One region of the Saccharococcus sp. Marseille-Q5394 genome, then DNA from elsewhere that is predicted to be linked to it. Evidence: a T-box and tRNA genes for the amino acid it is inferred to sense, from the RefSeq annotation. Region 1 holds a T-box; the other regions hold tRNA genes.
The links. The T-box of region 1 lies ahead of argS (arginine--tRNA ligase). A T-box ahead of a tRNA ligase gene usually reads a tRNA of that ligase, here a tRNA-Arg.
Positions count from the first base shown of each region.

Region 2: it has a tRNA-Arg gene. The T-box ahead of argS (arginine--tRNA ligase) is inferred to sense a tRNA for this amino acid. The anticodon was not compared.
Region 3: it has a tRNA-Arg gene. The T-box ahead of argS (arginine--tRNA ligase) is inferred to sense a tRNA for this amino acid. The anticodon was not compared.

Region 1 covers NZ_CAMPPQ010000001.1:1,938,471-1,948,915, reverse strand. Annotated here, with positions in the region: gene OC538_RS09325 (ABC transporter ATP-binding protein) at 1-684, shown strand, start outside; gene OC538_RS09320 (FtsX-like permease family protein) at 662-2,602, shown strand; gene OC538_RS09315 (alanine/glycine:cation symporter family protein) at 2,958-4,343, shown strand; gene argS (arginine--tRNA ligase) at 4,398-6,062, opposite strand; T-box leader at 6,109-6,324, opposite strand; gene OC538_RS09305 (DUF3221 domain-containing protein) at 6,422-7,576, shown strand; gene OC538_RS09300 (hypothetical protein) at 7,735-7,926, shown strand; gene OC538_RS09295 (DUF3221 domain-containing protein) at 7,974-9,155, shown strand; gene OC538_RS09290 (hypothetical protein) at 9,218-9,346, opposite strand; gene OC538_RS09285 (erythromycin esterase family protein) at 9,416-10,445, shown strand, end outside.
Region 2 covers NZ_CAMPPQ010000002.1:1,118,567-1,129,011, forward strand. Annotated here, with positions in the region: gene OC538_RS16260 (NUDIX domain-containing protein) at 109-591, shown strand; gene rapZ (RNase adapter RapZ) at 591-1,478, shown strand; gene yvcK (uridine diphosphate-N-acetylglucosamine-binding protein YvcK) at 1,483-2,466, shown strand; gene whiA (DNA-binding protein WhiA) at 2,494-3,441, shown strand; gene OC538_RS16280 (HPr family phosphocarrier protein) at 3,479-3,736, shown strand; tRNA gene OC538_RS16285 (tRNA-Arg) at 3,839-3,910, opposite strand; gene clpP (ATP-dependent Clp endopeptidase proteolytic subunit ClpP) at 4,084-4,692, shown strand; gene OC538_RS16295 (LemA family protein) at 5,265-5,843, shown strand; gene OC538_RS16300 (TPM domain-containing protein) at 5,840-6,673, shown strand; gene OC538_RS16305 (glutaredoxin family protein) at 7,045-7,281, shown strand; gene OC538_RS16310 (sugar-binding transcriptional regulator) at 7,408-8,442, shown strand; gene gap (type I glyceraldehyde-3-phosphate dehydrogenase) at 8,493-9,500, shown strand; gene OC538_RS16320 (phosphoglycerate kinase) at 9,814-10,445, shown strand, end outside.
Region 3 covers NZ_CAMPPQ010000001.1:924,691-935,135, forward strand. Annotated here, with positions in the region: gene OC538_RS04645 (AAA family ATPase) at 1-1,161, opposite strand, end outside; tRNA gene OC538_RS04650 (tRNA-Arg) at 2,509-2,582, opposite strand; gene OC538_RS04655 (metallophosphoesterase) at 2,654-3,154, opposite strand; gene OC538_RS04660 (XTP/dITP diphosphatase) at 3,151-3,765, opposite strand; gene rph (ribonuclease PH) at 3,762-4,520, opposite strand; gene racE (glutamate racemase) at 4,602-5,426, opposite strand; gene OC538_RS04675 (MarR family winged helix-turn-helix transcriptional regulator) at 5,423-5,863, opposite strand; gene OC538_RS04680 (helix-turn-helix domain-containing protein) at 6,054-6,266, opposite strand; gene OC538_RS04685 (acyl-CoA thioesterase) at 6,354-6,797, opposite strand; gene sdhB (succinate dehydrogenase iron-sulfur subunit) at 7,077-7,886, opposite strand; gene sdhA (succinate dehydrogenase flavoprotein subunit) at 7,883-9,637, opposite strand; gene OC538_RS04700 (succinate dehydrogenase cytochrome b558 subunit) at 9,693-10,304, opposite strand.

The DNA.
Region 1 (10,445 bases):
TTGCGGGTAATGGAAGGCGAATTTGTCGGAATCATGGGGGCATCCGGTGCCGGGAAAACGACGCTTTTGAATGTCCTCGCGACGATCGACCGTACGACGGAAGGCTCGATTCTTATTGGAGATTCTGATATTTCGAGGATGAAAGACCGTGAACTGTCTGCATTCAGGCGAGACAAATTAGGGTTCATTTTCCAAGATTATAATCTTCTCGACACATTGACGGTGAAGGAAAATATCTTGCTGCCCGTGTCGCTCGGAAAAATGAGAAAGCGGGTGGCGGAAGATCAATTCAACTCGATTGCCGATATTTTAGGTATTAAAGAATTAGCAGATAAATATCCACATGAAATTTCCGGGGGCCAAAAGCAACGGACTTCCGCGGCACGTGCGCTCATCAACAAGCCATCCATGGTCTTTGCGGATGAACCTACGGGCGCGCTTGATTCGAAATCGGCGTCTTCGTTGCTCGGAACATTGGAGGATGTCAATAAACAACGCGGCGTCACGATCATGATGGTGACACATGACCCTGTCGCATCGAGCTACTGCAGCCGTGTTGTCTTCCTGAAGGACGGCAATATTTACTCGGAGCTGTACCGCGGCGATAAAACGAGACAGGCCTTCTTCCAGGAAATCCTGAAAGTCCAAGGTGTCCTCGGGGGTGACAGCGTTGACGCTCTTTGATCTCGTCCTCCGCAGCATGCGGAAAAACATCAAGCATTATTACTTATACTTTTTTGCGCTTATTTTAAGTGTCGTCCTGTACTTTGTCTTTGCGACTTTGCAGCATGATCCGTCGGTTGTTGAGAGGTCTGGCGGGAGCATGGGTGCGGCGTTTAAAGTGGCAGGAATTCTACTGTTATTCATCGCAGGTATTTTCGTCGTTTATGCAAATGCGATTTTCTTGAAGAGAAGAAGCCGTGAAATCGGGCTGTATCAACTGATTGGCCTGACAAAAGGATCAGTCTCGCGTCTGTTGATTATCGAAAATTCCTTGCTGAGCGCCGGGGCGTTAGCGATTGGGATTGGCATAGGGATTCTCGTGTCACGCGTATTTTTATTATTGTTAATGAAGCTCATTGGCTTTGATGGATTTATCGAAGTGGAGTTTTCGACGGCGGCTGTCATCCAGACGGTGATTGTATTTCTTGGAATCACCATTCTCACGTCAATGCAAATGCTCGTTGCAGTCTACCGCAACACGTTGCTTGGACTATTCAATGCCGAGAAGACCGGCGAGCATCCGAAAAAGCCGAAAGCTATCAGGTCAGCCTTTCTTGCAATTTTAGGAATAGCCCTCATTGCGTTCGGATACTGGCTTTCCGGCCGCATGTTGAATGCTTTGCTGTTCATCAATATGATCGTCGTTTTGGTTACGACAATTCTCGGTACTTTTTTATTGTTCCGCGTGGCGATCGGCTGGGTACTGTATCAGATCCGCAAAAGGAAGAAGGGCCATCTTGGATTGTATAACAGCTTGTCGCTTGCGCCGATCATGCATCGGATGAAGGGCAATGCGAATTCACTGACGATCATTACGGTATTATCAGCGATGACGCTGACAATGTTGGCAGGCGTGTATTCCCTATATTATTCGACGGAAAAAGAAGTCCGTCTCATATATCCTTTTGATTTTGCATTTGATGATTTTTGGTATGAAGACGGTAAAGGTGCTGCCGAAAAATTCATCAGCGAACTAGATAAGCAACAGATTACGTATACGTATTCAACAGTTGAAACGCTAGAAGTGGAAAGTGAATTCAAAGGTGGCAGTGTGTCAGAATTGATGTCCAATTCGTTTGGAGCAAAAATAATAAGCGACAAACAATTGCAGCAAGCTGGAGTGGATATTCAAATTCCTCATTCCGATGCCGCGTATCTATACGATGCAGGTATATATTGGTTATTGAAAACGATGGAAGTTCCATTCAATGTCAAGTTGTCAAATGCAGAAATAGAATCTGACTTGAAAGTTGTGAAAGTGAACGAAGGAAATGTATTAAATTCTGCAGCTGCGACACAACTTGTTGTGAAAGATGAATTTTATCATGAATTAAAAGAGCTGTTTCTGAATGACGAAAACGAATGGCGCAATTCAAATACCTATGTCATCGACGTTCTTGACCGTGATCAGCTTGCCGAAGCTTCTGCGATTTTCAAGCGGATTAATGAGGAAGATGATCGGCACGGATTTGATTACTATTCCCAATACGCTTCGGGGATGGAGAACAATGGTCTATTCATCTTTATCTCTGGGTTCCTGGGGCTCGTGTTCCTCATTTCGACAGGAAGCATTTTGTACTTTAAGCAAATGACGGAGGCGGAGCAAGAGAAAAGCAGCTATGCAACGTTGCGTCAGCTAGGTTTTACAGCGCAAGACATTATGCGCGGTATCGTCCGCAAGCAAATATTCGTCTTCGGCGTGCCGTTGATGATTGGGCTGTTGCATTCCATCTTTGCGATAAAAGCCGCGTCATTCATGTTCATGTCCGATATTACATTGCCCGCATCCATCGCTATGGGGATCTACGTGCTTATTTATCTCATGTTCGCATTTTTGACGGTCGGGTATTACCGGAAAACGGTGAAGGCCGCGCTTTGATTGTTTCATATAGCGAGTCAACGGTGGTAAAGTCATTCGAATCGGTGGTAAAGTGCTGAGAATCGGTGATAACCCCCCGAGAATCGGTGATGAATCGCCCAAAGTCGGCGATAACCAATATTTACTGGCAGTATTCGATACTTTTTTTCCATAAATGGGTTGAAAAATGCCGAGTCGATGATAAAATAATCAAGTCAGAGTAATATGAAGCGCTTTCATGAAAAGTGGAAGTTAGCTTCTAGACCGTCTGAGCCCATGTTGGCTCAGCGGTTTTTCTGTTTTTGAAATGTGAGTTATTTGCGCGACTGGGTAAAGATAGTAAGTGAAATATGATGATGGAGAAGGAGTGGATAGTGTGGGCGTAGTGGAGTGGCTGGTGGGACCGGCGAATGATTTTATTTGGACATATATATTGATTGGGCTTTTATTGCTCATTGGTCTTTATTTTACGATAAGAACGAAATTTGTCCAATTTCGTTTATTTGGAGAGATGTTCAGACTCATTTTCGAGAAAAGAGAAGGCAACCGTGGCGTGTCAGCGTTCCAGGCGTTTACAATTAGTGCGGCGTCCCGGGTCGGTACAGGGAACGTAACTGGCGTAGCGCTTGCCATCGGGATTGGCGGACCGGGCGCGGTCTTCTGGATGTGGGTCATTGCCATTATCGGCATGGCGACGGCATTCATTGAAAGTGCGCTTGCGCAAGTGTATAAAGTTCGGGACGGCGACACATTCCGCGGAGGGCCTGCCTATTACATGGAGAAGGCGCTAGGCCTTCGGAAGCTTGGAATCGTTTTCGCGATTCTCCTAACGATGTGTTTCGGTTTTATTTTTAATTCGGTTCAGTCAAATACGATCAGCCAGTCATTCCATGATGTATTCAATCTACCCTATTGGGTGGTCGGTCTACTACTTGTCATATTGACGGCAATTATCATTTTCGGCGGCGTGCAAAGGATTGTCAAAGTGACGCAAGCAATTGTCCCAATCATGGCGGTGTTTTACTTGCTGATTGCGCTGTACGTTGTCGCTATTAATATTACGGAAGTTCCTGCCATGATTGCCCTCATTTTTGAGCATGCTTTTGGAATTAAGGAAATGGCTGGCGGCGGTATCGGGGCTGCCATGATGCAAGGTATCCGACGTGGTCTGTTCTCAAATGAAGCTGGTATGGGGAGTGTGCCGAACGCTGCGGCGACGGCGAGTGCGACGCATCCGGCGAAGCAAGGGCTTGTTCAAAGTCTTGGCGTATTTTTCGATACGATCATCATTTGTTCTGCGACAGCTTTTATCATCCTCCTTGCAGGACTTTATGACAAAGGGGAAGAGAGCGGAATTTTGCTGACGCAATCCTCGATGGCCGTTCACGTCGGTTCTTGGGCGCCTTATTTCGTCGCGATTGCGATCATGTTCTTCGCATTCAGCTCAATCGTCGGGAATTACTATTACGGTGAAACAAATATTGAATTCATCAACACGCATAAATCGTGGATGACGGTCTACCGAATTGCGGTGCTCGGCATGGTCATGTTCGGTGCGCTCGCAAAAGTGGATATCGTCTGGAGCATGGCAGACCTGTTTATGGGCTTGATGGCAATTATAAATCTCCTCGTCATCTTGGCACTTGGAAAAGTCGCATTCCGCGTTTTGGATGATTACACGAAACAGCGGAAACAAGGGAAGAATCCTGTGTTTAAAGCGGATTCTAGTCTGAAAGGTGCCGACTGTTGGAGGGAAGAATAAATAAAAGCAATCGTCCTACCAGTGAATGGTGGGACGATTGCTTTTTTATTGAGTTTACATTTCCTCGGGCGCCTTCATGCCGAGTAGACGCAAAGATTCCTTCAAAACGATGACGACACATTCCGTTAGCGCAATCCGGTATGCTTTGTTTGTGGAGTCGGAAAGGACTTGCACATTCCCGTAAAACGAGTTGAACGCTTGGGCAAGGTCGACCGCATATTTTGCGATGACGGAAGGGTCCAGTTCTTCGGCCGCCCGTTTGACGGAGTGCGGAAATTGTTCGAGCAGCTTGATCGTTTCCCATTCGTGATCATTCACTTCGTTAATCGCGAACGAGTTCGTTGCCCCCGCCTTCCGCAAGATGGAGTTTGCCCGCGCATGCGCATATTGGACGTACGGCCCGGTTTCTCCTTCTGTCTGGAGCATCGTTTCAAGATCGAATTCGATATCATGTTTCCGATGCTGCTTCAAGTCGCTGAAGAGGATGGCGCCGACACCGACACCTTCTGCCACTTCAGATTTATTGGCAAGCATCGGGTTTTTTTCTTCGATATTTTTCTGTGCAAGTTCGATAGCTTCCTTCAATACTTCCTCGAGCAAGACAATCTTTCCTTTACGCGTTGACATCTTCTTTCCGCCCTGCAAGATAAGCCCGAACGGTACGTGCACGATGTCGCTTGCCCAGTCATGCCCCATTTTGCCAAGCACTTGTTTCACTTGCGTAAAGTGGAGGCTTTGTTCATTCCCAACAACGTAGATGGATTTGACGAAGTCGTAATTGGTTTTGCGATCAATGGCAGCTGCCAAATCCCGCGTCGCATATAAAGTAGCTCCATCTGATTTTTTAATCAAACATGGCGGCATGCCTTCTTCAAGCTCCACAACCATGGCCCCGTCGGATTCGACCAATAGGCCTTTATCTTCGAGTTCTTGAACGATTGGCTCCATTTTGTCGTTGTAGTACGCTTCGCCGTTATAGGAATCGAAAGTGACCCCTAGTAGATCGTAAATTCGCTGGAATTCCTGCAACGACTCGGTTTTGAACCATTCCCACAGGGCTAGTGCGTCTGCATCGCCGTCCTCAAGCGCTTTGAATGCCGCCCGACCTTCATCATTTAAAGTTGGATCCAGCTCGGCTTCTTCATGGAAACGGATATACAGCTTCAGCAATGTCTTGATTGGCTCTTGACGGACATCCTCCTCGTTGCCCCACTTCCGGTACGCGGTTAGGAGCTTCCCGAATTGCGTGCCCCAATCACCGATGTAATTGATTTTCATCGTTTTGTAGCCGTTTTTTTCGAGCAAGTAAGCGATAGAATTTCCGATGACCGTGGAGCGGAGATGCCCCATGGAAAACGGTTTTGCGATGTTCGGGGAGGATAGATCGATCGTCACCACTCCGTCGTTGCCTTCGTTGGATGAGCCGTAGTTGACGGATTTGTCTAGGATTATACGCAGGATATCATCAGTGATAGCAGTACGGTTCAGGAAAATATTCACGTACCCATTGACGGCTTCTGTTTTTCGGATGGATGGATGTGTAAGCGAACCGGCAATTTCTTCCGCAATGGCGACGGGTGATTTCCGTAAAGCCTTCGCGAACGGAAAGCAAGGCAATGCAAAATCGCCTAGCTTTGAATTTGCCGGCCGCTCCAGCATATGTTCCTCTAATGGAACCGGGCTGACTGTCTGTAAAGCTTGCAAAATATCCATTTTCATTCTCACGAACCCCTTTTTAGGTAAAATAAAAAGCCTTCATCTCAATAAATGAGACGAAAGCTTGTTCCGCGGTACCACTCAAATTGCCCCTGTCAGTATGGATAGAGGCCTCTTTCTCCTAACGGCGAGACACCGGCTTCTCCTACTTCATTCAGAAAAGCATCTCCGAAGTGCGCTTCATGAATCCACTCCACCAGGCTCCCACCAATCCCGGCTCGCTTTGGAAGTAAAGACTCAGTACTCTCTTCGTCATTGATATTGTAGTTGAATGTATCAAATCAGTGATTGGCTGTCAATGGGCAATTGGCGTAACTTTCACACGAATCATCCGTCTAACTTAATGAGTAGGAGGTTTTGGAATGAAAAACAAATTACTAGTTCTGTTTGCCAGTGCATTACTGCTAGGAGGATGTGGAACTGGCCCATCCTCTAAAAATGTTGCGGTTGATGATAGTGATAGTGGATGGAAGTCGTTGAAAACAGTGAGCGGACGAGAAATCATTGCTGAATTGAAGCAAACCGTTGAAGAGACACCTCAGCGGGACGAGAGGGCGACTATTGAAACGCCCCCTGAGTTTGAGGAGCCTACGAAAGAAACGGTGGAGGATTTGAATGTCAAAGCAATTGAAGGGCCCGCTGTCTTCCAGGCGGTGGAAAAAGTTTACGGCGAAGGTGGCATTCATCATGATGGCGTCATCTTCTTCGAACTTCAGACGAAGGGTGCTGGGCAATCCGGCGTGTGGATCGGGTTAAAGGAGCCGGATGAACGCGTCCAGCAGTTGATTGATCTGCTGCAGCCGAAAGTGGATGCGGGTGAGATCTTAGCGGAACCGATTTATATATTCCGCAGCCCGCATACGGAAAAGGAGCTTTACGAATTGCAGGATGAAGTCGCTGAAGCATTGAAAGGACTAGAATCGGAACGGGGATCATTCGGTCTGTACGTCGATGTCATCACAGGCAATATTGAAATCACCCATGATTTCCTGAAACCGGAGCAGCAAGAGAAGCTACGGGAGCAGTTCGCCGACCATACGATCAATATCGAGCAAGATGGAAGGATGGTCCCGGAGCCGGGGGAATCAACCATTATTGCACCTGAACAAACATATACAGATACACCTGTTGCGGAAGGTGGATTCATATTGGAGGCGGGGGATGGGAGAATTTTTGTGGCAGGTGGAACGGAAAGTGTTGTGTTTTACAAATTCCCGGAAGCCGACAAGCTGAAAGCCGGCCAACGTGTGAATGTGGAACGATCAGGTCCAATTCTTGAATCGTATCCTGGACAAGGGACCGCGAAGTTTGTAGAAGTCTTGCCGGATTATAAGCCGGCGGGTGCGAAGCTTTCCGAGTCGCAGGCTGTCGCGAAAGCATTAGAAGTGGCGGGTGAGAGATTGTCGAACGGATATGTTGTCATCGAAGAAGTTTCATTTGATGAGAATGAAAAGAAGTGGGTATTCAAGCTCCTGCCGGATGATGGTGAAGGGATATTGGAAGTTGCAGATCAATAGAAGTTTGGGCACAACCGTCACTTGTGGCGGTTGTTTTTTAATGGGGAATATTGGTCAAACGGGGATAAATTCTACTTGACCGATGATAACCCGCTTCCGAACGGTGATAAAGTTCGTTTAAGCGGTGATAAACTCCGTCAGAGCGGTGATAAACGGTTTTGGAGGTGAAAATTACTTTAGAAAAGCAGAAATTCATTCCAAAACAACTCCAATTGTCGTCAAACGGTGGTAAATTTGCGAGAGTCGGTGGTAACAGCCCAAGAGTCGGTGATAAACCATGGCAAGTCGGTGATAAACCATTTTGCGCTGCAAGAAAAGAATCTTTCCTGGTTTCCAGCCATTTGGCGTAACGTTAACGTGAATCGTCCGTCTAATTTGTTGATTGGGAGGTTTTGGAATGAAATATAGTGTGTCACTGATAATGGTAAGTGCTGCTTTATTGCTAGGAGGATGTGGAACGGCTGGCACGGATGCATCCTCGATAAATGGGACGGTTGTGGAGAGCGGGAAGAAGTCGGTGAAAAAAGTGAGTGGACGTGAAATCATTGCTGAATTGAAGCAATCAGTTAAAGAATCGCCCGAACGGGATAAGGCAGCTGCTGCACAAACGGAAAGCTATGAATACAAAGAGGGCTTATTTGGAGAACCGACTCCGGAATTGGCGGAGGATATGGCCGTGCAAGCGATTGAAGGACCAACCGCAATAGAGGCTGTGGAAAAGATCTATGGCGGTTACGCAGGTTTTGATAAAGAAGGAATCCTCTTTTTTGAAAATCAGATGAGTGGTGCGGAGCAATCCGGCATTTGGATCGGCGTGAAGGAGCCGGACGAGCGAGTTCAAAAGTTGCTTGATGAGCTACAGCCGAAAGTGGATGCAGGCGAAATCTTGGCGGAACCGATCTATATTTTCCGTAGTCCACATACGCAAAAGGAGCTATATGATCTGCAGGATGAAGTCGGACAAGCGTTAAAAGGGATGAGATCGGAACGGGGATCATATGGATTATCCGTAAATACAATTACAGGAATTGTTGAAATCAACCATGACTTTCTGAGACCGGATCAGCAGAAGGAACTGGAGAATATGTTCCCGAACAAGATATTCCAATTCGAACAGGAAGGCAGGATGGTTGCTGAGCCTGGGGAATCGAGCATTATTTATCCGAAGCAAACATTCACGAATACTCCTGTTTCGGAAGGTGGTTTCATATTATCAGCTAAGGAGGGGCAGTTCTTTATTGCAGGTGGAACTGAAGGTGCTGTCTATTACCAATTCCCGGAAGCGGATAAGCTGAAAATCGGCCAACGTGTGAAAGTTGAAGCCTCCGGCGGCATTATGGAATCCTATCCTGCGCAGGGTAGTGCAAAGTTTGTGGAAGTCTTGCCGGATTATAAACCAGTAAGCGCAACGCTTTCCGAATCGCAGGCTGTAGCAAAGGCCGTAGAAATGGCCGATGGAAAAACAGGATTTGGCTACTTGGTTATTCAAGAAATTTCTTTTGATGAGAAAGAAATGAAGTGGATCTTTAAAATTATTCAAGGTGAAAAGGAAGCAACGTTGGAAGTTGCAGATCAATAAAATTTAGAGCAACCGTCACTTGTGGCGGTTGTTTTTTTATGAGAAAAATGAGCGAATTGTAGTCAATCGGTGATAAATTCACCAGAATCGGTGGTAAAGTGCTGCGAATCGGTGTAACGGGCGTAGAATCGGTGGTAAACGTCCGAGAATCGGTGATAAACCTTGGCAATTCGGTGATAACCATTTTCCATCTTAGAAAACCTCCCCCTCGGTTTCCATCCACCGACCTTGGGTATGCTATCAGCAAAGGAGGGATAAAATTGTCGAAAAAACTACAGTCTGCTATTCGAGAGCACGCTTTCCCGTTGAATGATCAAGCACTTACTACGATTGTGGACGCAATTGGGGATGCACGGATTGTCCTTCTAGGCGAAGCGACGCATGGAACTTCAGAGTTTTACAAAGTTCGCGCGGCATTATCAAAACGACTTATTCAGGAAAAAGGATTCACTATAATTGCAGTTGAGGGAGATTGGCCATCCGCTCAGGCGGTTAATCGTTATGTGAAAGGATTCGATGAAGAGGGGAAATCCGCTCACCAAATACTGGCACAATCCTTCAATCGCTGGCCTACATGGATGTGGGCGAATGAAGAAGTTGCAGAGCTTGTCGAATGGTTGAAGAGTGACAATGACGGAAAGGATGCAGCCGAAAAGACAGGGTTTTACGGTATCGATATGTATAGCCTTTATGAGTCCATTGATGAAGTGCTTCGCTTTCTCAAGGAAAATCCGCAGTATAAAACCGATTTGGAGTTGGCAAAGAAGGCATTCTCTTGTTTCGAGCCGTATAATCGGATGCCTGAGCATTATGCGCTGTCGACAGCCCATTTCACAGGTGAATGCATTCGCGAGGTCACAAACTTGCTGACGACGATCCGCAGTCATGAAGATCTTTATTCGAATGAACAGGAGAAGGACTTGAATGTGACGATGAATGCTTTAGTCGCGAAAAATGCTGAATCATATTATCGCGCAATGATGCAGGACGACGCCATCTCGTGGAATATACGCGATATGCATATGGTGGAGGCAATCAATGAAATTCTGAACTATCACGGAAGCGATGCGAAAATCATCATTTGGGAGCATAATACCCATGTCGGCGATGCGTCGGAAACATCGATGGCCAAGCACGATATGATCAATGTCGGTCAGCTCGTCCGGGAAAAGTATGGCAGAGAAGAAACATTTGCCATCGGTTTTGGAACATATGAAGGGACGGTCATTGCCGGCGAAAGCTGGGGCGAGCCGTTCCAAAAGATGAATGTGCCACCAGCCACGCTCAATT
Region 2 (10,445 bases), on a different contig from region 1:
TAAAGACGATCTGCCCTTCAAACGGCAGGTGGTCTTCTTTTTTTGTTGTTTGCTTTCAAAACATTGTATAATGGGAATTAGCGCATTGATAGAAGTGAGGAAATGGTCATGCAGAGAATCGCAAATTTATTAGTAGTAAAAGACAACCAAGTGCTTTTATTGAAAAAACCGAGACGGGACTGGTACGTGGCGCCGGGCGGCAAGATGGATCCGGGTGAATCGATTTACGACGCAGCTATCCGGGAGTTCGAGGAAGAAACCGGAGCAACCCCCGTCCAACCGCATATTAAAGGCATCTACACAATGATGATCGTAGATAAAGAAACAAAAGAATTGCAGAACGAATGGATGCTGTACACGTTCGTTGCGCGGGATCTACTAGGTACTCCTTATGAATCGAACAGGGAAGGCCTGCTCGAATGGCATCCTGTCGAAAGCCTGAAGACGCTTCCGATGGCGGAAGGAGACCGGACGAATTTATTATTTGCAGTCTCCCAAATGGGCGTGCAATATGGTACATTCTATTATACAGAAGAGTTTGAACTGTTGGATGAACACATACAAAAATCAATGGAAGGTGACCAGGATTAATGGAGAATGAATTGCCGAACAGCGATGTCGAATTAGTTATCATCACTGGTATGTCAGGGGCCGGGAAAACAGTTGCCATGCAGAGTTTCGAAGACCTTGGGTTCTATTGCATCGATAATTTGCCTCCTGAGCTGCTCGTCACTTTTCTGGATTTGATGATGAAATCCGAAAACAAGATGAGGCGGATTGCCGCTGTCATGGATACACGAGGGGGCGACCTGTTTGACGCATTGATTGGAGCATTGGATAACTTGCTGAAAATGGAAGGCGTATCCACAAAGCTGCTCTTCTTGGATGCGGACGATGAGACGCTCGTCAGGCGGTACAAGGAAACGAGAAGGTCCCATCCACTTGCAGAAGGCGGACTGCCGCTCACAGGCATCCGCAAGGAACGGAATCTCTTATCTGAACTGAGAGGCCGTGCCCGTTCCATCTACAACACATCCAAATTGAAGCCGCGTGAGTTAAGGGAAAAGATCATGTCGGAATTCTCCTCTACGGGAGAAACTTCATTTACCCTGAACTTCATTTCTTTCGGTTTCAAGCATGGTATGCCGATTGATGCTGACGTCGTCTTTGACGTTCGTTTTTTACCGAACCCCTATTACATCGAAGACCTGAAACCGTTGACCGGTTTACAGAAAGAAGTATATGAGTATGTGTTAAAATGGAATGATACACAAGTGCTGATCGAAAAATTGACAGATCTGTTCAAATTCATTATTCCTCAATATAAGAATGAAGGAAAATCCCAAGTGGTCGTCGCCTTCGGATGCACGGGCGGCCAACATCGGTCCGTGTCGCTGGCGGAATACTTCGGAAACCGTTTAAAAGAAGAATACAAGACGTTGATTACCCATCGGGATGTAGAGAAGAGAAAGGGTTGACACCATGTTGCAATCCGGGAAAAAGAAAAAAATTGTCGTGTTTGGCGGCGGGACCGGATTGTCCACGTTGCTTCGGGGATTAAAAGCCTATCCAGTCGATCTCACCGCGATCGTTACGGTCGCGGACGACGGAGGCAGCTCCGGAAGGCTGTTGGATCAATACAATATCCCGCCGCCCGGAGATATCCGTCAAGTGATGGCAGCGCTTTCAGATGTCGAGCCGTTGATTGAGAAAATGTTCCAATATCGATTTTCCAACTCGGACGATTTGAAAGGGCACTCCCTAGGCAACCTCATGCTTGCCGCCCTGACGGACATTACAGGAGATTTTGCACGCGCTGTAGAAAAAATGGGTCGTGTTTTGAATATTAAGGGAAAAGTGTTGCCAGCTGCAAACCAAAAGATCACCTTGCATGCGGAGCTCGATGATGGCACAATTGTAACCGGTGAGTCTAAAATCCCGGTGTATGGACGCAAAATCCGGAAAGTCTATGTGTCTCCCCAAGAGGTCGAACCTTTGCCGGAAACGGTAGAGGTCATCAAAGAGGCGGACTTGATCATTTTTGGACCTGGGAGCTTATATACGAGCATTTTGCCGACGATACTTGTAAGTGACATCCGTAATGCCGTCCTTGCATCCAACGCGAAGAAAGTATACATCAATAACTTGACGACGCAGGAAGGCGAAACGTACCAATACACGGCATCCGAGCATGTAAAGGCGTTATATGATCATGCAGGCAGTCAATTCATTGACACAGTGTTATTGAACAAGACGGATTTCCAGACGTTATTTAACGGGGATGCGCCGTCAGATATCCAGCTTCCTGTAGAAAATGACATCGAAGCATTGCAATTGCTCGTCCCGACAATCGTCTTAGGGGACTTTTCGACTGTTGCAGAGGGAAGAATCATACATGATGCAGGTAAAGTTGCATCTTGGATCATGGGTTATATGGAAGGTACAATCGTTAGCGAGGAGACCTGATCATCGCCGAGAGAGAGGGGGAAAATCATGTCTTTTGCATCTGAAGTGAAGAAAGAATTGACGCAAATCGATTCCAAGGAATGCTGTGTGAAAGCGGAAATCGCCGCCTTTATCAGGATGAACGGCGCCTTATCGTTTTCAAATAAACAATTGAGCCTCGACGTACAGACAGAAAATGCGGCGATCGCAAGAAGACTTTATTCAAACATTAAGCGATTGTATCCGCATAAAGTCGAGTTGCTCGTCCGAAAAAAAATGCGCCTGAAGAAGAACAATGTCTACATATGCAGAATCCGTGACGGAGCGAAGCATTTATTGGAAGACTTGTATATACTGACAGGAACCTTTCAATTTAAGAACGAGATTGTTGAGCAATTGGTGAAAAAGAAATGCTGCCAAAGATCCTATTTGCGTGGAGCGTTCCTCGCAGGCGGATCCGTAAACAATCCCGAAACTTCCTCCTATCATTTAGAGATTTTCTCTTTTTATAAAGAGCATAGCGAAGCATTAGTGGATTTGATGAACAAATTCCACTTGAATGCAAAATCGATCGAACGGAAGAAGGGCTTCATTGCCTATTTGAAGGAAGCAGAGAAAATCTCGGATTTCCTAGGATTAATCGGTGCGCACGTATCCTTGATGAAATTCGAGGATGTCCGGATTATACGGGACATGCGGAATAGCGTCAACCGGCTTGTCAATTGTGAAACCGCCAATATGAATAAAACAATCGGTGCGGCACAACGACAAGTGGAGAATATTAAATTCATCCAGAGCACAATCGGGCTGGATCAATTGCCTGATCGTTTACAAGAGATCGCGTCGCTGCGCATCGAAAATCAAGATGTCACATTAAAAGAGCTTGGAGAAATGGTGAGCGGTGGCACGGTTAGCAAGTCCGGAGTGAATCATCGTCTTCGGAAAATCGAAGAGATTGCGGAAAATCTTCGCAACGGAGGAATTGTAAGCCGTTGAGAAAGGTAAATAACGCATGAGGAAGGAGTCGAATAATATGGCAGAAAAACTGGTTGAAGTGAAAATGAAGACAGGATTACAAGCACGGCAAGCTGCGCTTTTCGTGCAAGAAGCAAATCGCTTCACGTCAGACGTCTTTTTGAAAAGGGATGAACGTCAAGTGAACGCGAAAAGCATCATGGGTGTCATGAGTTTGGCAATAGCGAGAGGTGCTGAAGTGACATTGATCGCAGAAGGCGTCGATGAAGAACAAGCAATTGAAACTCTTACAGCACTAGTTGAGAAGGAAAATTAATATGAAAACAGCCGTTTCTCTATGAAGATAGGAGACGGCTGAACAATAAAAAAAGCCGTAAACATGACTACATGTTTACAGGCTTCTTTATCAACTCTATTATGCCCTCGGCGGGAGTCGAACCCACATTTCAAGCTTCGGAGGCTTGCGTGCTATCCATTGCACCACGAGGACTTGTCAGTAACAGACAAGATTAATTGTACTAAATAAGTGGTATGAATGCAACAACTAATTTAAAAGCGTTATATTTGACCTTTATTGACCATAATATGTATGATAGAAGTACAGTTGAAACAACTGGTTTCAGCAGAACGAAAATCCTGACCCATTCATAAGGAGGAAATAAGATGAATTTAATACCTACAGTTATTGAGCAAACGAACCGTGGAGAACGTGCTTATGATATCTACTCCCGTTTATTGAAAGACCGGATTATCATGCTGGGAAGCGCAATCGACGACAATGTCGCAAACTCGATTGTTGCACAATTGCTTTTCCTAGAAGCAGAAGATCCAGAGAAAGACGTATCGATTTACATCAATAGCCCGGGAGGCAGTATCACAGCGGGTATGGCGATCTACGATACAATGCAATTCATCAAGCCGGACATCCAAACAATCTGTATCGGTATGGCTGCATCTATGGGATCTTTCCTTTTGACAGCAGGAACAAAAGGGAAACGTTATGCGCTTCCTAACGCAGAAGTGATGATTCACCAACCACTTGGCGGAGCGCAAGGGCAAGCGACTGAAATTGAAATCGCTGCAAAACGCATTCTCTTCCTACGTGAGAAATTGAACGGAATTTTGGCAGAGCGCACGGGCCAACCTGTTGAAGTAATCGCAAAAGACACAGACCGCGATAACTTCATGACAGCTGAACGTGCGAAGGAATACGGTCTAATCGACCACATCATCACACGCAGCGACATGAAAGAATTGGACGCGAAGAAATAATAGAAGTACGAAGAGCCGACTCTGCTTTTGAGTCGGTTTTTTTGTACTTATTTGTTGTGAGGGCACGATTAATTGTGCAAGGGCTCATTCTTTGCGGCTCAGGACCCATTCTTTTCAATAAGGGCTCATTCATTCCGGTTCAGGGTCCATTCTTTTCAACAAGGGCTCATTTATTCCGGTTCAAGGTCCATTCTTTTCAACAAGGGCTCATTTATTCCGGTTCAAGGTCCATTCTTTTAGACAAGGGCCCATTCTATCTGGTTCAAGGTCCATTTTTTTTGAACAGGGGCTCCATTATTCTTCTAAAGTTAACCCGTTAGCAACCCGAGTTCTCGTTTCACGCTGAAGAGTTCTCGTCCTTTACTGGAAAGTTCTCATACATCCGCTGACAGTTTTCGTTTGCTGCCAAAGTCCATTCTTCATTCTAGTGAATCTGGAATCCTTAACTTGATTTATTTCTCAATGTTTGAAACCTTTTCGCTCGACATACGATAAATAGTGTAAAGCTTCTTACTTGTTTGGAATGCAATGCCACTTGGGTATTGCAACTATATCGAATGGAGAGTGAAAAGATGAAAAGAATATTGGGGCCAATCGCAATCATTGTTGTCATTCTTGTTATCCTTGGCATCATGTTCGTGCCGAGTTATAACAAATTCGTCAACTTGGAAGAGAACGTCGATGAATCATATGCACAAGTTGAAAATCAATTGCAGCGCAGGCTCGATTTAATTCCCAACTTAGTGAGCACTGTGAAAGGATATGCTAGTCACGAGAAGGAAGTGATCGCTGATATAGCCGATGCACGGGCGAGACTTGCAGGAGCGAGAGGACCGGAGGAGCAGGCGGCTGCTGATACCGAGCTTTCGAATGCGCTTGGCAGATTGCTCGTCGTTGTGGAAAATTACCCTGATTTGAAAGCAAATCAGAACTTTACACAATTGATGGATGAGCTTGCCGGAACAGAAAATCGGATTGGTTTCGCAAGAATGGACTATAACACGGTCGTAGCGGACTACAATAGGCAAACTAAGCGTTTTCCAGGTAGACTCGTCGCTTCGATATTTGGATTCGAACAGAAAGAATATTTCAAAGCGGATGCAGCTGCGAATGAAGCACCGAAAGTTGATTTCGGAGATGACAGCAAGTGATCCGTAGGGCATTCCGATGCATGATCGCCGTTTGTCTTAGCATCATGATCATGCCGGCAATGGCGTTGGCAGCTGACGTCCCGCCATGGAATTTCTCGGATTACTATATTCAGGATCATGCGGGCATACTTTCCGCGGAACAGAAAGCCGAACTGAACCGGTTGGGTCAACAGTTGAATGAGGCGACAGGTGCTGAGCTTGGGGTGTTGACGTTGCCCACGATTGGTGCGGAACCAGCCGAAGAGTTTGCCGTTAAGGCGTTGCGACAATATGAGCTTGGTAAAAAGGGAGAGGACAATGGCGCCCTATTGTTTGTCACGACAATTCCATATCCGGAAAATAGTGATACGGGTCGACATTTCGAATTGACCGTAGGCTACGGATTGGAAGGTGCACTGCCTGATGGGAAAGCCGGCAGGATTATGGATGAGGTTGCTGTGCCATACCTAAAGGATGAACAACCCGACATGGCAATCATGAATGCATATAAGTCTTACTATAATGAAATTGCTGCGGAGTACGGATGGAACGGAGAAGTGGCCGAAGTGAACACGCTTGCTGGCCAAGGCGGCGGTTCAGGCATCGGCATCCCTTCACCTATCATCATCTTCATCATCATTTTTCTGCTCTTCCGCTTTATGGGTGGTGGCCGCGGAGGTGGCGGCGGTCCGGGAGGTAGACGAAGAGGAAGAGGCGGAATGATCTTCTTCCCTGGCTCCTTTGGCGGAGGCGGCGGTTTCGGTGGTGGAGGTTTCGGCGGCGGTGGCGGTGGCGGCTTCTCCGGCGGAGGCGGTTCCGGAGGCGGAGGCGGCGCTGGTCGTGGTTGGTAATAAAAAAGGGTAGTCCATAAGTCCTTAAATTCAAAAGTTGGAGAAAAACAATTCGTTTTTCTCCACCTTTTTTGATCATAAACCCTGGCAAGTGATCATAAACCCTGGCAAGTGATCATAAACCCTGGCGAGTGATCATAAACCCTGGCGAGTGATCATAAACCCCGGTGAGTGATCATAAACCCTGGCGAGTGATCATAACTCACGGCAAGTGATCATAACCCCTGGCGAGTGATCATAAACCCCAGCAAAGTGATCATACACCCACTCTCACACAAGAAGACTGTCACGGAAAGTCGTGGTAACTTTGATTTTGTAGACAACCTGTTTTTCATCTATACTAAAAGAAAAAGAAATTCGAGGTGTTCTACATGCATATTCAATTCTACACAAAAAAAGGCTGTCATTTATGTGATGAAGCAAAATCGATGATGAAGCTCGTTCAAGAGGATTATCCATTAACATGGTCAACCATCGACATCGAGTCCGACGATGAGAGCCATGAGAAATATATGTTGATGATTCCAGTCATTGAGAAAGACGGCGAAGTTCTATTATACGGTTCAATAGGCTATGTCGACTTGATCGATCTATTCGAAATTAGATGAAGAAGTTTGAATTTAATGGCGGCGGGGTATATACTAGTAGTAGGATTTATATTTTTTTTGCATTAGGTGGGACAAATAATATATAGGTGGGCAGAATTCGTCCTATCATGAAAGAGGGGCTTTTCTTTGATCCCGAAAATTATAGAGGCACAACGAAAGCTTGTGCCAGAAATGATGGAGTTATTACATCAGCGGTACAAAGTTTTGAAGTTCATTGAAATAGCAGGTCCAATTGGACGAAGACCGCTTGGCCAGATGGCTGATATTTCGGAGCGGGAATGTAGGAACTTGATGGAAACGTTGCGAACGGAAGGACTTATCCGAATCGCCAAAGAGGGCGCAACGATTACGAGCGAGGGGGCGACCGTCCTTGAATCGCTCAGACCTATTAGTGACGAATGGACCGGGCAAGGGCTGATTGCAAGGAAACTGGGCGATTTATTAGGAATCCGAAGCGTACAAATCGTCCCGGGTGATTCGGATGAAAATCCGGCTGTGAAAAGCCTTATAGGCAAAGAAGCAGCCGCGGAATTCATGAATCGGATTGGCGACGGCCATATCATTGCCGTGACTGGTGGTAGTTCGGTAGCTGCGATTCCCCGGCACATCCATTCGCTTGAAAATGCCGATCAATTGCACTTCATTGCAGCAAGGGGAGGGGTCGGCGAGGATATCGGATTGCAGGCGAACGTCATCGCCGCCTCATTCGCAGAAGCAAGCGGGGGAACGTACAGCTCATTTTACTACCCCGAGTCGCTTAGCGTCGAAGCGCATGAAGTTTTCAAACGGGAGCCCACTGCTATCCAGATGGTGGAGCTCTACGAAAAAACGGATTGCGTCCTCCATGGAATCGGGGATGCACTCCGGATGGCGGACTTGCGGAACACGCCGGAGAGCGAATGTCATCTTCTGCGTGAACAAGGGGCGAAAGGTGAAGCGTTCGGCTATTACTTTGATGATAAAGGCAAAGTCGTCCATCGAATCAGAACGGTTGGCATCCAGACGGAGCAGCTGGAAAAGGTTCGGCTCATCATCGCTGTGGCAGGCGGAAAAAGCAAAGCGGAAGCAATCCTGTCTTATATGGCAGGCGCTCCACGCCAGACGATTCTTGTCACCGATGAAGGGGCAGCACATGCCATGCTTGAAAAATTGGAAGGTTAACATGAACGAATAACGTAAATAACTGAAACCAATCATAGGAGGTAATGGAATTGACAATTAAAATGGCTATTAATGGATTTGGACGTATTGGAAGAGTTGTGATGAGGGAAGCAAGTAAGCATGAGGAAATTGAAATCGTTGCAGTAAACGATTTGACGGATGCACAAATGCTTGCACATCTTCTGAAGTATGATTCGGTGCACGGAATTTTTGACGCTGAAGTCGGTTCAGAGGAAGATCATCTTGTAGTCGATGGCAAGAAGATAAAGGTGTACGCTGAAAAGGATCCTTCAAATTTGCCGTGGGGTGAATTGGATGTTGATGTCGTCATCGAAGCGACAGGCGTATTCCGGGATGAAAAAGCATTGATGAAGCATATCGAAGCGGGTGCGAAAAAAGTTATCTTATCGGCACCGGCTAAAGGGGAAATGAAAACGCTCGTTATGGGTGTGAATGAAGAGTCCTATGATCCGGAAAACGACAAAATCGTTTCCAATGCATCGTGTACGACAAACTGCCTTGCACCAGTCGTCAAAGTGTTGCAAGACCAATTCGGTATTAAGCGGGGTATGATGACGACAGTCCATTCTTACACGAATGACCAACGTATTCTGGATCTGCCGCATTCCGACTACCGTCGAGCGCGTGCAGCTGCTGAGTCGATGATCCCTACAACGACAGGCGCCGCTTCAGCAGTGACGAAAGTTATTCCGGAATTGAAAGGGAAATTGGATGGCATGGCAGTCCGCGTTCCAACACCGAACGTATCCCTCGTCGATTTCGTTGCTGAACTTGGAACAGAAGTGACTGTGGAAGATGTGAATGCCGCATTGAGAAAGGCTTCAGAAAACGAATTGAAGGGCATCCTTTACTATAATGAAATTCCGCTCGTCTCTACGGACTACAACGGAAATACAGCATCTTCTACAGTCGATGGGCTTTCGACAATGGTATTGGACAACAATATGGTGAAGGTCATCGCATGGTATGACAATGAAACAGGATATTCCGCACGCTGTATCGATTTGGCTCTTTATATGAGTAAAAAAGGCATCTAAGCTATACGTCTAGACTCCGGGCGCCAGGAGCTCGGGGTCATAAGTCAAAGATACTATGTGGCGAAAAGCGCGCCACGCCGCATCTTTGCCTTATGCCTGTCGCTCCTAGGAAGGCCTCTGCTCGCAACGCTACGCTTGTGCTCGCAAAAGCCGTTCTGCGTAACGGCTTTCGCTTTTGTCTAAAACATAGCCATTCTTATGGCGATTCATTATAATAGATAGATGGGTAGGAGGAACGGAGAGACCCGTTCCTTTTTTTATATTCCCCGCCGTTTCTGGCGCTCAATTTTCTTAGAGGGGTGCGGTTTACATGATAGCCAAACAAACGATCAAAGATATTGAACTGAACGGGAAGCGCGTATTTTGCCGTGTCGATTTCAATGTGCCGATGGAAAACGGTGAAGTTACGGATGATACAAGAATCCGTGCTGCTGTTCCGACAATTGAATTCATGGCGGAAAAAGGCGCAAAGGTCATTCTCGCCAGCCATCTTGGAAGGCCAAAAGGTGAAGTGAATGAAGACATGCGACTCACTGCGGCTGGAAAAAGATTATCGGAGCTCCTTGGGAAAAACGTGAAGAAGCTTGATGCTTCCATCGGAGAAGAAGTGGAACAAGCGGTTGCCGACATGAAGGCAGGCGACATTATTCTTCTGGAAAACGTCAGATTCCACGCTGGGGAAGAAAAGAATGATTCCGAGCTTGCGAAAAAGTTCGCGGAACTAGCGGACGTCTTCGTCAACGATGCTTTCGGCGCGGCGCATCGTGCACACGCTTCCACAGCGGGTATCGCGGAGTTCATTCCAGCTGTAAGTGGATTCCTTCTTGAAAAGGAATTGGAAGTCCTCGGGAAAGCGTTGTCAAATCCGGAGCGGCCGTTCACAGCGATTATCGGCGGCGCGAAAGTGAAGGACAAGATCGGTGTCATTGATAATCTGTTGGACAA
Region 3 (10,445 bases), 1.0 Mb from region 1:
GGTGCTGGCAGATTCCTTCTGTTCATTTCGAGCATCAAAATACCAAGGCTCTAAAATCTTATTCAAGATTTCATGTTCCATCGAAGTCAATTTATCAAGTAATGCGTCGATATCAGCCTTCCGACTATGATAATCACTTTTGAGTTTTTTTAAATCTGCCACTAAGGTTTTCATTTTATGAGTCGCCTCCATTCCATACTCGGTCGTAGGATCCTGAAGTACAGTGTAGAACACTTCATTTGCCTCGTTTTGTATGGAATGAAGGATCTGAGTAACGACATCTTGTGAATGATTTCGGATAACGGAAGACACTACATCTTTTTGGTCCACCGTTTCCCATAGGACATTTTCAAGGATGACAATGTCGGATACATTCACAACTTGTCTCTGGCTTATCAACGCCTTCGCTTGAAGTATGGACAGCGACTGTTTAAAACGCCTGTCCGAAGGGCGTATCCCTTCGTCACGTAATTCATTTCGAATTTCCGACAGTATTTCATACACTTCATCCGGTATTGAAACACTGTCCGTCAACAACTGAAGTTGAATCAATTCGTCCATCGTCATGGAAGGCAAAAACTGATTCCTACCGGTTCCCTTCATCATCGAAACAAAATTCGTTTGATCTGCGATATAATCCAACTCGAACCGTAGTAAGAACCTGTCAAATAAAGCTTCCAGCCCTTCCCCTTCTTCAGGGTATTCGTTAGAAGCCCCAATAACTGAAATTAAGGGTGCCTTTCCGGGTGTTCCGGAATTATAGAAAACTCTTTCGTTTATAAGCGTCAGCAAGCTGTTCAAGATTGCAGAATTGGCTTTAAAAATCTCATCCAGGAAAACAAGATTGGCTTCCGGCATTTTAGATGCTGTATTCCGCTTGTATATGCCTTTCTCAAGATCTTTCAACGACAACGGGCCAAAAACTTCTTCAGGTGTGCTGAACCTAGTTAGTAACCATTGGAAGTATTCTGTTCCGTGTATGATTTTTGCCAACTCAACAGCCAATGCAGATTTCGCAGTTCCGGCGGGTCCAATCATGAGCATATGCTGTCTCGAAAGCAGGGCGACAAGAATCCCTTCAACCTCGTTCTCCCGTTCAAAATACTTCGCAGTAAGTGCCAGTCTGATTTCCTGTAACTTTTTCAAATTCGCCATAGTCATTTTCTATATCTCCTTACCTTTTGTAATGTGTATAATAATTTCTTCACATTACAGTCTGAAGGATACTAAGTCATTTTAATCTGCCGATGACTAAGTTTTCGTGCAAGTGATTGCTGCAACGATGAAAAAGCGCCGCAAACGTTGAAGTCACAACGGTTGCAGCGCTTTTTATCAAAAATTATTAAATACAACCCTGGGGGACGTAAATCTGTACCAATAAACGTTGTTGTTATGATGTTTCCTAGAACATTGTATTGTATTTGTGTTGCGTTTATATAATCCCCTCAATAATTTCTTGATCTAGTTAATGCACAAATTGCGCCCACTACTCATTTTTTCTCTAACCAGTCCTTAATCATTGGTTACTTTTCTCCTTACCTAACATAGTGATTAACTTATCTAATTTTCCTTCTATTCTTCTATTGATTTGAATTGTTTTTTGTTGATTAATCAATAGTAAACTAAACATTAATGCTAGAAAACAAATGAATGAGATGCCCAATAATACCATCATATTTATCTAACTCCTTTCACTAGGATAAATGATTTCTAAAGCTATTCCTCTTGGAAAATACTCCGCAACCCATAAAAAAGCTTCATCTTTGACTGAACTTTTTGCGAGGAAGTTGACAAATATATTTAGGCAATGCTAATGGTTGTGCTGGAAAATTGAAATTATATCTGCATTTCCACTATTATCCGTAAGGTATACATTGGACGAGCTAGCAGCTTGCTAAAGTTACTCAAAGTATTTGAAGAAAACACCCACTTTCTTTTGATATTAACACATAAAATTTAACACTAGTATCGGGAAATTTTTTTAGGTTATACTTCTTAATTTCGGACCAAGCCGAAATAATGGGCTTTCACAATTCATTAAGGAAGTTCGTTGAATCAATTTTCCACAATTTCATTTGGGTATTCTTAATAGTTTCTGGCGAGCAGAGTTAATCTACTGAACACACAAGGTTCACATCCGCTATTTGGGCTTGTCCTCATTTTGAATGGGAGAACTGGGAACAGAAGAAAGTAGATGCCCTCTTTTGCCTTGCTTCCACAAACTCTAATACATGAAGTACATTCTCCTCAGAGAGCCCCGTTTATAGCCCTTCGTTTAGAGTCAGTAGATCAATCTTTTTATACTTCTAAATCAACTTGGAGAACCCGCCATCTGCCTCAAACTTTGGGGACATGGCTAGTACGTCGAATGTGTAAAATTCGTATTAAATGATTTCATTTCCTTACATTCTAGAACATATTCTCCGAAAAACAAATAATGACCGTACACGCTGTGATATCAACGTGTACGGTCATTATTTTCATTTCTTATTATAGTTCATCTTAATACGTCCCAGGAGGGATTCGAACCCCCGACCCACAGCTTAGAAGGCTGTTGCTCTATCCAACTGAGCTACTGAGACAAGTTCATTTAGCAACAACTGATTGCCAACGACAAACTTTATTATAGGCAGGCTGACTGGAAAAGTCAACACTAATTTACGATATTTTTCATATCCGCTGTAATTATGGTTTCCATGTCCATGTTTTTGAAGTATATCCGATAGCTGCCATCCCATTCAATTTCTGCAAAGGTAGGCTGCTTGCCCGCCCTCGGAAGCAATGCGCTTCCTGGATTGACAAATAATATACCTTCCCTCAATTCAGCCGCATATGAGTGGGAATGGCCGAACAGTACGATATCCGCACCGAGTTCCTGCGCTCCGTAATACAAAGGCAGCATTGTCCGTTTGACGTCGTGCTCGTGTCCGTGCACCATCCAAATTTTCTTGCCGCCCACTTCAACGATGACCGAATCCGGAAAACGTAGATCCCTATCACAGTTTCCTTTCACGATATGGATAGTATGCAATAGCGGGTCATCCCATGACAATTCACTGTCACCACAATGGAAAACAGCATCCGCTTGCAACGCGGAAACGGTCTTCACCGTTTCCTTATCGCCATGCGAATCACTCATCACAATGATCTTCATTGCCTTTCACCTAACGAATCCAACAGCTGTGGCAAATGCTCTTTCAACTGTCGAAGAGCCGCACCCCGGTGGGATATCTGCCCTTTTTCCTCAGGTGTCAATTCAGCCATCGCCCTTCCTTTATCCGGTGAATAAAAAATCGGATCATAACCGAAACCGTTCGTACCTCTTCGCTCTTCGAGAATCAACCCTTCACAGCTTCCCGAAAACGTGACAGTCTCAATACCCGGTCCTGCGACGGCAAGGACGCAACGGAATCGTGCCGTCCGATCCACTTCTGACACTCCCTGAAGCTCTGACAGCACTTTGTCGATATTCGCATCATCATTCTTCGGCTCACCCGCATAACGCGCAGAATAGACGCCTGGAGCCCCTTGCAGCTCATCGATCTCCAGTCCACTATCATCCGAGATGACCGTAATGCCTAACAGTTCGGAGACAGTCTCGGCCTTCAAGACTGCGTTTTCTTCGAAAGTGACGCCCGTCTCTTCTACATCAATGTCCTGTTCCAGATCGTTCAATGTTTGCACTTCAAAACCATATGGGCTAAAAAGCGTTTCAAAATCCTTCGCTTTCCCTTTATTGTTCGTCGCAATCAATATCTTCTTCATTCTACTTCGTCAACCTTTCCGCCAATTAGCGCATCAATCTCACCAAGCGCTTCCTTTTGAATGGCGATTAGCCGCTGGATGCCTGATTCCGCAAGTTCGACAAGATCATTCATTTCTTGCCTAGTGAACGTCGCTTCCTCGCCGGTTCCCTGCAATTCAACGAATTCCCCTGCCCCCGTCATGACGACGTTCATATCGACAGCGGCTGTTGAATCTTCCGGATAATCAAGATCAAGAATCAAAGCACCTTCAACCGTCTTACCTACACTGATTGCGGCCAAATAGTCTTTAATCGGAAAGCGGCTAAGCTCCTTCTCCTTTGCCAATTTGGAGACAGCGATGCTCGTTGCAACAAAGGCTCCTGTAATGGCCGCTGTACGAGTGCCTCCATCCGCTTGGATTACATCGCAGTCAATCCAGAGCGTACGTTCACCAAGAGCACCAAGATCGGTTACAGCACGCAGAGCGCGTCCGATCAACCGTTGTATTTCCATCGTTCTGCCGCCGACTTTTCCACGTGAGGATTCCCGTTGAGTCCGCTGGCCAGTAGCACGAGGGAGCATGGAGTATTCAGCTGTCACCCAGCCTTGTCCACTTCCTCTTAGAAAAGGTGGAACCCTTTCCTCAATGGACGCAGTGCAAATCACTTTCGTATTTCCGAAAGAGATCAATACTGATCCTTCTGGATGAATCAGATAATCCGTTTCGATCGTCACTGGCCTTCCCATCTCTGCAGTTCTTCCATCATGCCTCATATTGGATACACCCTCCACAAATTTCAATTCAGCATCCATCTTACCACACTCATTTTCGTCATAGCAAAAACCCGGTTGCCTTTATTGGCAGCCGGGTTTACCTAGTACAATATTTCTAACGTCGGGATTTTCGATGCCGAGCCAATCGGTTGCAATCGATTTAAACCCTTCCATTTGTCCTGTAGTATAAAAAATTGGATCTTTCCGTCTGCCGGAGCTGTTCGCCAGGTCGAATCTAGCCAACGTATTCTCCACATCCCGAACCGTCTCATATGCAGATGAGACAATATTCACACCTGCGGGCAGTTGTTCCTGGATGTGATCGTGCAGAAGTGGATAATGCGTACAGCCTAAAATGGCCGTGTCGAACTGTAAATGTACTATTGGCTCCAACGATTTTTTCATGATTGGTCGAATGTCGCTTTGTTTGTATTGACCACTTTCAACAAGAGGAACAAACTCAGGACAAGCTAATGGAATAATGTCTGCCCCCTCCGAAATAGAGGAGATGGCATATTCGTATGCCTTGCTTTTAATCGTGCCGACCGTACCTAAGACTGCGATTCTCCCGGTAGATGATACTTGCACCGCCGCCCGTGCTCCCGGTTCAATTACTCCCAACACAGGAAAAGGGAATCGTTCACGCAATAGATCCAGCGTCACCGCTGTAGCCGTATTGCAAGCGACAACCAGCATTTTAATACCCATTCCTGCAAGTGCTGTAGCCATCTCCATCGTAAATTCCTTCACTTCTTCAACTGAACGTGGCCCATATGGACAACGCGCATCATCGCCAATATAAATAATGGTTTCATCGGGTAAAAATTGTGCCATTTCTTTTACGACGGTCAATCCGCCGACACCGGAATCAATGACTCCGATCGGTGCTTCATTCCAAATCTTCAATCCTTGATCATCTCTTTGTGCAGTTTTGTCAACAATCGGGAAAACTCGTTTATTTCCACCTCTGAAAAATCTTCGAGAACTGCATTTAAATAATTCCGTCGTTTGTCGATCACTTCTTCGATGATGCGTTCACCCTCGCCTAATAGATGAATGCGTACGACACGGCGATCCTGTTCATCACGCACCCTCTTAACGAGCTTGTTATTTTCCATACGATCGACGAGATCTGTAGTCGTGCTGAATGCCAGATACATTTTATTCGACAAATCGCCGATTGTCATGTCCCCATGCTCGAACAACCATTGCAACGCAATGAATTGGGGAGGTGTAATCGTATAATTGCTTAAAATTTTACGGCCTTGCTGTTTAATGATTCCAGATATATATCGGAGTTCCTTTTCCATCCGAGCAATGTTCTCGGTGCCTTCAAGACTCATTGCGTTTTGTTCCGCCACATATACCAGCTCCCTGAAAACGAATACTGTTTACTTATTGTCACCTTTTTCGTCATATAACGCAACAGTTTAAGGAGGATAATAAGTATTTAATTATTTCAGGAAGCTGAGCATATTCATGTATATGACGGTTCATAACGAGTCAGGCATCAAGGAACGACAATAGATTTTCTCAATTCAGTTTCAGTTCCCCTAATCGCAACAATTCGACAATCGCTTGAGCCCTTCCGGATACTCCTAATTTCTGAATAGTATTCGAAATATGATTCCGGACGGTTTTTTCGCTAATGCCGAGCCGTCCTGCGATTTCCTTCGTCGTATGATCATCTACTAATAGATTAAAGATTTCTCGCTCCCTTGCTGTAAGCAAAGAACGGTTTTTCATTTCTCCTGTCAAGACGCGCCCCCTCCTATCCACGTTCACTTTACAATATGTGAAGATGGTTTAGGCTGTGCCGGCTCGTTCATCATTTTACAAGGAAAAACCGGATTTTTGATCATCTTTCCAAGGAACGGCTTTACCTGTTGTCCTATCTATTTGTACAATCGTTCCTCTTCCAGTAAATACGATTTCGCCCTTTGCGTTTCTCGCCAAATAATGAATGTCGACTGAGCTGTTTCCTATTGATGCAGCTTTGACATAAATCGACAATTGTTCATCGAAGAATACTTGTTTCATATAGTCGCATTGGAGATCGGCAACGACTGGTATTGTCGTTCCGTTCGGATCAAGCCAGTCAACCATGTGACCAACATGCTTTAAATATTCGATTCGTGCATATTCAAAATATGCGAAGGTGACTGTGTTGTTTAAATGGCCGTACATGTCCGTTTCTGAAAAACGCACGGATACTGGCACTGAAAATGTGAACTCTTCCATCCACTGTTTCATGTCTTCAATATATGCAATCCTCAACAATCCCACTCCCTTTATAAAAATGAATGAACATTCATTCTTTTATTATAGCAAATAGAGTGTAAACAGCCAATAGAATACCGGTTTTTCAATTTCATACAGCTGGCTTTCGACGTACGATAGACCGGTTTGGACGCTCAGGCGGCTGCTTTGGACGCGGAATGCCTCGGTTTGGACGCGCAGTTGGCCGGTTTGGACGCGAGAGTACTTTATGACAAAAAAGAACTGTCACAGAAAGTCAGTTTCGACTTTCCGGACAGTTCTTTTAATCGATTGAAATCAGTCAACCATATGGTCACTTCCGAAGAAGTTTTTGAACATTTGTACTGTTGTTGCACGGTTCATCGCAGCGATGGAAGTCGTCAAAGGAATTCCTTTCGGACATGCGACGACACAGTTTTGCGAGTTACCGCATTCGCCGATTCCTCCGTCGGACATAATTGTTTCCAGGCGCTCGTCTTTGTTCATCGCACCAGTTGGATGTGAGTTGAAAAGACGGACTTGGGACAATAGCGCAGGTCCGATGAAGTTCGTTTTGTCGTTGACGTTCGGGCAAGCCTCTAGGCAGACACCGCATGTCATACATTTGGACAATTCGTAAGCCCATTGGCGTTTACGTTCAGGCATACGAGGACCTTCGCCTAAATCGTATGTTCCGTCGATCGGGATCCAGGCTTTAATTCGTTTAAGGGAATCAAACATGAATTCACGGTCAACAACAAGGTCACGCACAACCGGGAATGTTCTCATCGGCTCTAGGCGGATCGGCTGTGTAAGCTGATCGACCAAAGCTGTACAGGATTGGCGAGGGCGTCCGTTGATCACCATTGAACATGCGCCGCAAACTTCTTCAAGGCAGTTCATGTCCCAGTTGATTGGTGTCGTCTTCTTCCCGTCGGCATTCACCGGGTTACGACGAATCTCCATGAGGGCGGAAATGACGTTCATATTCGGTCTGTATGGGATTTCAAAGCTTTCCATATATGGTTTTGAATCAGGAGTATCTTGTCGCTGAATTTCAAATTTGACCGTTTTTCCTGCAGTTGGCTGTTCAAGGACAGCTGTTGTTTGCTCAGTCACTAATGTCAATCTCCTTTCTTCGCTGAATAGTCACGTTTACGCGGCGGAATAAAGGATACATCCACTTCTTCATAAGAAAGGATCGGCGCAGATTTCCCGTCGAATTCTGCAATCGTCGTTTTCAAGAAGTTTTCGTCGTCACGGTTCGGGAAGTCCGGTTTGTAATGTGCACCACGGCTCTCATTACGATTTAGCGCTCCCAAAGTGATGACTCGTGCCAAGTATAGCATGTTTTTCAACTGGCGAGTAAATGTCGCGCCTTGGTTTGACCATTGTTGCGTATCCACAATATTGATGTTTTCGTAGCGCTCAAGAAGCTCTTGGATCTTGTAGTCCGTTTCTTGCAATTTATCATTATATCGGACAACCGTTACGTTATCTGTCATGATTTCGCCGAGTTCCCTATGCAGAATATATGCATTCTCGTTGCCATCCAACTTTAACGTATCGTCCCATTTTTGCTGTTCTTCTTTCACAGCAGATTCAAACAATGTGGAAGGAAGCTCATCAGCAGTGCGTTTTACGCCGCGCATATACTTGACCGCTTCCGGACCTGCAACCATTCCGCCATAGATGGCAGATAGCAAGGAGTTCGCTCCAAGGCGGTTCGCACCGTGCTGGGAGTAATCACATTCGCCAGCTGCAAACAGACCAGGAATATTCGTCTGCTGCTCGTAATCGACCCAAAGTCCGCCCATTGAGTAATGGACCGCAGGGAAGATTTTCATTGGCAATTTGCGAGGATCATCACCAGTGAATTTTTCATAGATTTCAATGATGCCGCCCAGTTTGATATCAAGCTCTTTCGGATCTTTGTGGGAAAGGTCAAGGTATACCATGTTCTCCCCGTTAATTCCCAATTTCTGATTTACGCAGACATCAAAAATTTCACGTGTCGCAATATCACGTGGTACCAAGTTTCCGTAATCCGGATATTTCTCTTCAAGGAAGTACCATGGCTTACCATCTTTATATGTCCAAATACGGCCGCCTTCACCACGAGCAGATTCACTCATAAGACGTAGTTTGTCGTCTCCCGGGATTGCAGTAGGATGAATTTGGATAAATTCACCATTCGCATATTTAGCCCCTTGTTGATACACTATCGAAGCTGCGGAACCTGTATTGATTACTGAGTTAGTCGATTTACCGAAGATGATTCCAGGTCCGCCAGTCGCCATAATGACCGCGTCTCCAGGGAACGCCTTAATTTCCATGGACTGCATGTTCTGTGCTTTGATCCCACGGCAAATTCCTTCTTCATCCATGATGACGCCAAGGAATTCCCAGTGCTCATACTTCTGAACAAGACCCGCCACCTCATGACGGCGAACTTGTTCGTCCAATGCATATAGAAGTTGTTGGCCAGTCGTAGCGCCAGCAAATGCTGTACGGTGATGCAACGTACCGCCAAAACGACGGAAATCCAATAATCCTTCAGGTGTGCGGTTGAACATGACACCCATCCGGTCCATCAAGTGGATGATCCCAGGAGCCGCCTCCGCCATTGCTTTAACGGGAGGTTGGTTCGCTAGGAAGTCCCCGCCATAAACAGTGTCATCAAAGTGGATTGCAGGCGAGTCGCCCTCACCTTTCGTATTCACTGCGCCGTTGATGCCGCCTTGCGCACAAACGGAGTGGGAGCGTTTTACCGGAACGAGTGAGAACAGGTCTACCCCGACCCCTTCTTCCGCAGCTTTGATAGTTGCCATCAAGCCGGCAAGTCCGCCACCGACGACAATCAATCTGCCTTTTGCCATTATTGTTTCACTCCTCAAATTTTACATATACTTGTAATTCAGGAACTAGATTGTATTAGACAACGAATGCCAATAAAGCTTGTACGCCTATTACGGAAAGAACTAAGAATGCTACGATAGTAATGTAAGAAACGATTTTTTGCGAGCGTGGCGATTGTGCAATCCCCCACGTAACTGCGAACGACCATAGGCCATTTGCCAAGTGGAATGTCGCTGCCAAAACACCTGCAATATAGAACGCAAGCATGAATGGATTAGAAAGGATCTCTTCCATCATGTTGAAGTTCACTTCTGCCCCAAGTGCTTTTTGGATTCTCGTTTCATAGATATGCCACGCTATGAAAATGACTAGGAAAACGCCTGTTACACGTTGCAACATGAACATCCAGTTACGGAATGTACCGTAGCGCTGAACATTATTTTTCGCAGTGAAAGCTATGTACACACCATAAAACGCATGGAACATTAACGGAATATAGATAATGAACCATTCCAAGAACAGGACGAACGGCAAGCTCCCCATGAAATTGGATGCGTTATTGAACGCTTCTTCACCGCGCGTTGCAAAATGGTTGATGACCAAGTGTTGAGCGAGGAACAACCCAACCGGAATAACTCCGAGCAATGAATGCAGTCGGCGCAAGTAAAAATCTGATTCTCTCGACAAGTCTTTTACCCTCCCTTTTTAAGAGATATATCCGAAAAGCGTCGTCACTGTTTGTACAAATGATAGACGTTGACGGCATGCCTCTTAATGGTACAATATGATAACATGTTCATTGTACTCCTCACTTTTGAGGAGGTCAAG